Regions from separate parts of the Frankia sp. CcI156 genome, predicted to be linked through region 2. Evidence: riboswitches for the same ligand, from Rfam matches in the RefSeq annotation. Region 2 holds a riboswitch; the other holds the start of a gene.
The links. A riboswitch is a leader RNA that binds a small molecule or an ion and turns the genes downstream of it on or off. The one in region 2 is predicted to bind thiamine pyrophosphate.
Positions count from the first base shown of each region.

Region 1: another riboswitch for thiamine pyrophosphate. It lies ahead of thiC (phosphomethylpyrimidine synthase ThiC); the one in region 2 lies ahead of CcI156_RS15995 (thiazole synthase).

Region 1 is NZ_MOMD01000027.1:56,565-61,314, forward strand. It holds gene CcI156_RS12060 (ABC transporter permease) at 1-162, shown strand, start outside; gene CcI156_RS12065 (ATP-binding cassette domain-containing protein) at 159-1,793, shown strand; TPP riboswitch at 1,939-2,046, shown strand; gene CcI156_RS24800 (hypothetical protein) at 2,033-2,281, opposite strand; gene thiC (phosphomethylpyrimidine synthase ThiC) at 2,178-4,010, shown strand; gene CcI156_RS12075 (ABATE domain-containing protein) at 4,279-4,596, shown strand; gene CcI156_RS12080 (helix-turn-helix transcriptional regulator) at 4,624-4,750, shown strand, end outside.
Region 2 is NZ_MOMD01000042.1:41,159-44,722, forward strand. It holds gene CcI156_RS15990 (Stk1 family PASTA domain-containing Ser/Thr kinase) at 1-1,439, opposite strand, end outside; TPP riboswitch at 1,709-1,822, shown strand; gene CcI156_RS15995 (thiazole synthase) at 1,818-2,831, shown strand; gene thiH (2-iminoacetate synthase ThiH) at 2,828-3,564, shown strand, end outside.

The DNA of each region.
Region 1 (4,750 bases), on a different contig from region 2:
CGCGCCGATCATCAGGGCCGCGCGGATCGGTCGGGTGGCACGCATCGGACCGGTCCTGGGCAGCGAACGCGTCGAGGAGATCACGTGCGACACCCGCAGCCGCCGGACCAGGGCCGGCCGAGCCTGACCCCGCATCCGGTCAACCCGGGCGGAGCCCCGTGACGGCGTTGCTGGCGGTCGACATGCTCGCCGCCGACCAGGGCCGCACGCGCATCCTCGAGGATGTCTCCTTCACTCTGTCGGCAGGCACCATCACCGGGCTCATCGGACCCAACGGAGCCGGAAAGACGACGTTGATCGACGCCCTCACCGGGTTTGCGTCGATCAGCGCGGGTACCGTCACGCTGGACGGTGCCGTGCTCGTCGGACTGCCGGCGCATGAGCGGCTGCGGTTGGGGCTCGCCCGCACCTTCCAGGCGCTGGAACTCTTCGACAGTCTGGAGGTCGGGGAGAACCTGGCCGTCGTCACGCCCCGGGCACCCGGACCCGCGACCGGGCCAGATCCGGCCCGGTCGCTCGGGCTCGCCACGATCGCCGATCGCCTGCCGTCGACGCTCTCCCACGACGAGCGGTCCTCGGTGGCTCTCGGCCGCGCCCTCGTCGCCAGGCCGAAGGTCCTGCTGCTGGACGAACCGGCCGCGGGTCTCGACCCGGCCGCCCGCCGGACGCTCGCCGACCGGCTGCGCCGCATCGCCGCCGACGGCATCGCCGTGCTGCTCGTTGACCACGACGTGAAGCTCGTCTTCGACGTATGCGACCACGTCCTCGTCCTGGACGGGGGCCGCGTCGTCGCGCGCGGTCGATCCGCCGAGGTGCGCGCCGATCCGGCGGTCCGCGCTGCCTATCTGGGCGGTGGTGGGCCCGACGGCGGCGACCGCGCCGGGACCGCCCCGGGACCCGGGCCCGGCTCGGCCTCTGCTCTCGACTCCGTGTCTGCTCTCGACTCCGTGTCTGCTCTCGACTCCGTGCCTGCTCTCGACTCCGTGCCTGCTCTCGACTCCGTGCCTGCTCTCGACTCCGTGCCCGCCTCCACCCCGGCGCCGGCCCCCGGCCGAGGCGGGGGCGATCTGCTCGTACTCGACCGGGTCACGAGCGGATACGACGGAGTTCCGGTGCTCCGGGACGTGTCGCTCACCGTCGGTGCCGGGGAGATCGTGGCGCTGCTCGGAGCGAACGGCGCGGGCAAGACGACGCTGATCCGCACGGCGGCGGGGCTGCTGACGCCGTCGAGGGGACGGGTCAAGGTCCTCGATGACCGGTCGCGCCGGGCCGCGCCGAGCACACTCGCCCGCCGGGGGATGGCGGTCGTACCGCAGGGACGAGGATCACTCGGGCGGTTGACCGTCCGCGAGAACCTGCGCCTGGCGGCCGGCCGGCGCTCATCCRGCGAGATCGGGCGGGTGTTGGACTGGTTCCCGGTGCTGCGCGGCCTGCTCGACCGGTCGGCCGGAGAACTGTCCGGGGGCGAGCGGCAACGGCTCGCGTTGGCCGTCGCTCTGGTGCGCAGACCGCGTCTGCTGCTGGTGGACGAGCTGTCGTTCGGCCTGGCACCCGGGATTGCGCCGCAGCTGCTCGCCCTGCTGCGCACGATCGCCCTCGAGACGTCGACCGGCGTGCTGCTGGTCGAGCAGTTCGTCTCGCTCGCGTTGCAGGTGGCCGACCGTGGCTACGTTCTCGACCGGGGCCGGATCGCGCTGTCGGCGAGCGCGGCGGATCTCATCGCGCATCCCGAGCTCATCGAGACGGCCTACCTGGGCGGGAGTTCCGGGCCGGCGGCGGCCCCGGACCGCTGAGCTGGTCCGGCGTTCCCCGCCACGCAGAGAAACCGGGGTCCGGCGGAACAGGGCTCTTCACGTCGCCCGATGGTGTAGGGCATGCGTCGGATGAACCGGAAGGGGTGGCGAGCGGGCCGGCGGTGTCTTACTGTCGACAAGCGTCGAAGTTGATCGCGGGAGCTCCGCCAAGGGGCTGAGAGGGCGGCTGGGGCCGCCGACCGCAGGAACCTGTCCGGGTAATGCCGGCGTAGGGAGTCTTACATGGTGTCGCGTACCGACCGTTCGTCCTCGTCCACCTCGAAGGCCGTCACCTCGTCCCCGTCCACCTCATCCTTGTCGTCCGCCGCATCCTCCCCGTCCGTCTCGTCCTCGTCCTCCTCGTCGYCCGTCTCGGCCGCGGGGATGACGGCGGTCTCGACGGGTCCGCTGACGGGCAGCCGCAAGACCTGGCTGGTCGGAGCGGATCCCGATCTGCGGGTGCCGATGCGGGAGATCGTGCTGACCACGGGTGACACCGTCGTGGTGTACGACACCTCCGGTCCATATACCGATCCGGGGGTGACGATCGATGTGCGCCGGGGTCTGCCGGCGACGCGGGACAGCTGGATCGCCCAGCGTGGCGACACCGCGCCGGATGAGCGGCGGACCGTTCCCGGGACCGGGACATCGGGTCCTGGGACGCTCGGTTCTGGGACGCCCGGTTCTGGGACGCCCGGTTCTGGGACGCCCGGTTCTGGGCCGCTCGGTCTCGGCGGGACGGATCTCGACGGGCGGGTGCGAGTGCCCCGTCGGGCGGTGCCGGGACGGCCTTCCATAACCCAGCTGGGCTACGCCCGCCGCGGTCAGATCACTCGGGAGATGGAGTTCGTCGCCCTGCGGGAGGGTCTTCCCGTCGAGACGGTGCGGGCGGAGATCGCCGCGGGGCGGGYCGTGCTGCCRGCGAACGTGAACCATCCCGAGTCCGAGCCGATGGCGATCGGCCGTGCGTTTCTCGTGAAGATCAATGCGAACCTCGGCAACTCGGCCGTTACCTCCTCGATCGAGGAGGAGGTCGAGAAGATGGTGTGGGCGACCCGCTGGGGCGCGGACACCGTGATGGACCTCTCGACCGGGTCGGACATCGCCCTGACCCGTGAGTGGATCATCCGTAACGCGCCGGTGCCGGTCGGGACCGTGCCGATCTACCAGGCGTTGGAGAAGGTCGGTGGCCGGCCGGAGAAGCTGTCCTGGGAGGTCTACCGGGACACCGTGATCGAGCAGTGCGAGCAGGGTGTGGACTACATGACGGTCCACGCGGGGGTGCTGCTGCGCTACGTGCCGCTGACCGCGCGGCGCAGGACCGGGATCGTCTCGCGCGGCGGCTCGATCCTGGCCTCCTGGTGCCTGGCCCATCACGAGGAGAACTTCCTCTACACCCACTTCGCCGAGCTGTGCGAGATCTTCGCCGCGTACGACGTCACGTTCTCTCTGGGCGACGGCCTGCGGCCCGGGTCCATCGCGGACGCGAACGATGAGGCCCAGCTCGCCGAGCTCGCCACCCTGGGCGAGTTGACGCAGGTGGCGTGGGAGCACGACGTCCAGGTGATGATCGAGGGACCCGGGCACGTGCCCATGAACAAGATCGAGGAGAACGTGCAGCTGCAGCGGGAGCTGTGCCACGACGCGCCGTTCTACACCCTCGGGCCGCTGACCACCGACATCGCCCCCGGCTACGACCACATCACCTCCGCGRTCGGGGCGGCGATGATCGGATGGGCCGGTACCGCCATGCTCTGTTACGTCACCCCGAAGGAGCATCTCGGCCTGCCCGACCGGGACGACGTCAAGGCCGGCGTTATCGCCTACAAGATCGCCGCGCACGCCGCCGACCTCRCTAAGGGGCATCCCGGCGCGCAGGCCTGGGATGACGCCCTGTCGGACGCCCGGTTCGAATTCCGCTGGGCCGACCAGTTCCACCTCGCGCTCGACCCCGACACCGCACGCGCGTTCCACGACGAGACGCTGCCGGCCCCGGCCGCGAAGTCGGCGCACTTCTGTTCGATGTGCGGCCCGCACTTCTGCTCGATGAAGATTTCCCACCAGGTGCGGGCACACGCGGGCGGGGACGGGCTGGACCCGGCCGGGCATGGCGCGGACCCGGCCGGCGACGAGGCGGTCACCGCCGGCCTGCGCGAGAAGGCCGCCGAGTTCAACGCCGCCGGCAATCGGATCTACCTCCCGGTGGCCAACTCCTGACCGCCGTGGCCAACTCCTGACCGCCGTGGCCAACTCCTGACCGACGTGGCCAACTCCTGACCGACCGTCCCGACGGGCTTCCGCCGGTCAGCGGCGGGCCCCGTCGGGCGCAGGGGGCTCAGCGGGCGCAGCGGCCCCGGTGGTCCATAAAAGCTATCTAAAAAAGATATCTAAGACGATTACTTTGACGAGGGAGTAACCTCTCAAGAGGAAGTGGAGTGGTTATTTGGGTGATCGGCTCGAGGGGAGGTCTCCGATGAACCCGGACGTGCTGATCGGGTTGGGCGATCATCCGGTGCTGGACTTCGTCAACAGCCTCGCCTTCTCGGCGGACGGCCCGATCGAGTTGATCGCCGATGGCTGGAGCTACCTGCGCTGGCTCCAGCTCACGGGGCTTGTCGGCACGGCCGAACGAGAGGCGCTGCCTGCCCGGTTCGGATCCGAGGAGCTCGACCGCATCGCCGTCGCCGCGGTCGAGCTCCGGGAGTGGCTGCGGCCGCGCATCGGCGCCTGGGCGGGCGGCAGCTCCACCGTGCCGGACGAACCCACGCTGTCGCGACTGAATGGGCTGTTGGCCACCGACTGAAGCGCGCAGGTCGGCTACCACTGGCATCTGCGGAAGCTGATGGCCGAGCGTGGGCTGTTCGCGACGACGGCGCTGGTCCCGCTGCTCGCCGAGCGGGGTGTCCGGCTCTCCCGCGAGCAGGTCTACCGGTTGGTGACCGGCATCCCGGAGCGGC
Region 2 (3,564 bases):
CCGTCCCGGGGATCCTGCTGGGCGACGTGGCCGACCGGTACCGTGGCGCTGGCGACCGGGTCGAGGTAGGTGAACTGGAAGCCGGCGTCGCGCAGCATTTTCTCGGCGTCGGATCTGCTCAGGTTCGTCAGCAGCGGGACCTCGGTCCCTCCGCCGGACAGGGAACGGAACGCGAGGATCCCGAGCAGCAGGACCAGGACGGCCATGCCACCGACGACGACCGGGATGAGCCCTCGGGAGCGTGGCGATGCGGCGGCCCGTCGCCGCCCGCGCCCGCCACCGCCCCCGAGATAGGCCGTGGCGGTCGGCGAGGGCGGGGAGGCGGATCGATAGAGCGCGCCGGTGCCTGGCTGGCCCGGCCCGGCACCGGCGAACGCGCGCTCCGCGGCGGCCCCCGGCCCGGCGCCCCGGGAGTCGTCGTAGTCCTCGGCCTGGAACGGCTGGGTGTACCCGGGCTCCTGGGGGTACCCGGGCTCCTGGGGGTACCCGGGCTCCTGGGGGTACCCGGGCTCCCGGGCCCCTGAAGGCCGCTCGGCCAACCCGATCCGTTCGATCTCGCCGGTGAACCCGCTCGGGTAGGCGTCCTGCGGGGGCAGGAACGGCTCGATGCGCCGCAGCTCCGCCAGCAGKGCCGCACCATCGACCGGCCGGCGCGCCGGGTCGCGGGCGGTGGCCCGGAGAACAAGACCGTCCAGCTCGGCGGGAATGCCCTCGATCATGGTGGACGGCGCCGGCACGTCGCCGTGGACCGACTGGTAGGCCACCGACATCGGGGTGGCGCCGCTGTGCGGGAGCTGCCCGGTCAGGGATTCGAAGAGCACCACACCGGCGGCGTAGACGTCGCTGCGGGTGTCGGCGACGCCGTGGGTGACCTGCTCGGGGGCGAGGTACCCGACAGTGYCCATCACCACGCCGCCGGTGAGTGCCTGGGTGGGCTGGCTCACCGGACGGGCGAGGCCGAAGTCCGCGACCTTCACCTGGCCGTCGTCACCGAGCAGGATGTTCTCGGGCTTGATGTCGCGGTGGATGATGCCGGCGGCATGCGCGGCGGCGAGGGCCTCGATCACGGGCTCGATGATCTCGATGGCCTCGGTGACCGGGAGCCGACCCCGGGCGCCCAGGTGCTGGCGCAGCGACCGGCCGCGCACCAGCTCCATCACCAGGTAGTTGACCAGACCGACGGGGATGTGGTCGGAACCCTGGTCGAGGATGGAGACGACGCGCGGGGTGTTGAGCCGTGCCACGGCCTTGGCCTCGCGATGGAAACGGGTGACGAACTCCGGGTCGTGATTGAGAGTGGGATGCATGACCTTGAGGGCGACGAGCCGGTCCAGCCGGTTGTCGTGCGCGACGTACACCGTCGCCATCCCGCCGACGGCGAGCCGTTCCTGCGCCGTGTAGCGGCCGTCGAGAAGCCGACCTACGACGGGGTCGGCCACGGTGGCATCCACGAGGGAGAGTTTACGATCGTTGTCGAAGGATGCCGCTACCGAGCCCCGCGAGGTTAACCCGGATACGTCGTTCGAGCGAGAAGTACCTCGTCGCGCAGCATGGTGTCCACCGGGTGAAACCCGGGTGCCCACATTGAATCGGTTCTCAAGGCCGCGATGATCGTCGACGGGCGTGGATCAGTGTCGCAGATCGGCGTCGCAGATCGGCGTCGCGGCGGGACACCCGAAGCCGCGGCCAGGAAGCAGCGGTTACACTGTCGATTGCTCCGGGGAGCCCACGGACGTGGGCTGAGAGGCTGGCCAGTATCCCGTCGGCGACCCGTATACCCGATCGCGGTCATGCGCGCGTGGGGAGGATGAAAGATCGTGTCGCAGCACCCCCTACGTCCTGCCGGTTCCCGTCCCGGCGATTCTCCCCCCGACGGTTCCTGTCCCGATGGCCTCGCCGGTGAAGGTTCCGCCGTCGGCGGCGGGGGTGGTGGTGAGGCCGGACCCGGTGCCGCGGGGGCGGACGATCTCGTCATCGCCGGGCGGGCCTACGGCAGCCGGCTGCTGATCGGCACCGGGAAGTTCGCGAGTCACCGGGTGATGCGGGACAGCCTCGTCGCATCCGGTGCCACCATCGTCACCGTGGCGCTGCGCCGGGTCGACATCGGCCGGATCGGTGACGGCGACGTTCTCGACTTCATCCCGCCGTCGATGACCCTGCTGCCCAACACCTCGGGCGCGGTGGACGCGGCCGAGGCGCTGCGGCTGGCCCGCCTCGGGCGGGCGGCGACGGGCACCGGTCTGGTCAAGCTGGAGGTCACCCCGGATCCGCGCACCCTGGCGCCGGATCCGCTGGAGACCCTGCGCGCCGCCGAGCTCATGGTGGCCGACGGCTTCACGGTCCTGCCCTACTGTTCGGCCGACCCGGTGCTGGCCCGCCGGCTGGAGGAGGTCGGCTGCGCCACCGTGATGCCGCTGGGCAGCTGGATCGGCTCGAACCGCGGGCTGCGCACCCGGGACGCGATCGAGGCAATCGTGGCGAGCGCCGGGGTGCCGGTGGTCGTGGACGCCGGGCTCGGGGTGCCCTCGGACGCGGCCGAGGCGATGGAGATCGGCGCGGCCGCGGTGCTGGTCAACACCGCTATCGCGGTGGCCGCCGATCCGGCGCGCATGGCGCGGGCCTTCGCGCTCGCCACCGCCGCCGGCCGGTTGGGTTTCCTGGCCGGCCGAGGGGCTGCCGGCCCGGCCACGGTGGCGTCCGCCTCCTCCCCGCTCACCGGGTTCCTCGGCGCCCACCCGTCACCGGCGTCCCACCCGTCACCGGCGTCGCCCGTGCCCTCGGTGTCCCGGGCGACGTCCCCGGCTGCGGTGGTGGGCGAGGCGTCCAGGTGAGCGCCCCGCCAGGGGAGTTCGCGCGCGAACTTGCCGGTCACGACCTGGCCGGGCTGTCCGCGATGTCGCGGCGGGCCACGTCCGCCGAGGTGGACACGGTGCTGCGGCGGGTTCGGCCCGGATCCGGTGGGTCGGCCACCCCCCGGATCGGTCTCGCGGAGCTGGCGATCCTGCTCTCACCCGCGGCCACCGCCCGGTTGGAGGAGCTGGCGATTGCCGCCCGGGAGGCGACCCTGCTCCGGTTCGGTCGGGCGGTCCGGCTGTTCGCCCCGATGTACGTGTCGAACGCCTGCCTGTCGTCCTGCACCTACTGCGGCTTCGCCAAGGGCCTGCCGGTGGTGCGCCGCACGCTGGACCTTGAGGAGGTGGTGGCGGAGGGACGCCTGCTGGTCGACCGGGGGTTCCGTCATCTGCTGCTCGTCTCCGGCGAGCATCGCGTCGAGGTATCGGCCGACTACCTCGTCGCGGTGGTCGAGCGGCTACGGCCGATGTTCCCCTCGATCAGCATCGAGACCCAGACCTGGTCGGACGACACCTATGCCCGGCTGGTGCGTGCCGGGTTGGAGGGAGTCGTCCATTACCAGGAGACCTACGACCGGGCCCGCTACGCCGAGGTGCACGTCGCCGGCTGGAAGCGTGACTACGACCGGCGGCTGTCCTCGTTCGAACGGGCCGCGCGGGCCGGGGTGCGCCGGCTCGGGATCGGCGCGCTGCTCGGGCTCGCCCCGGACTG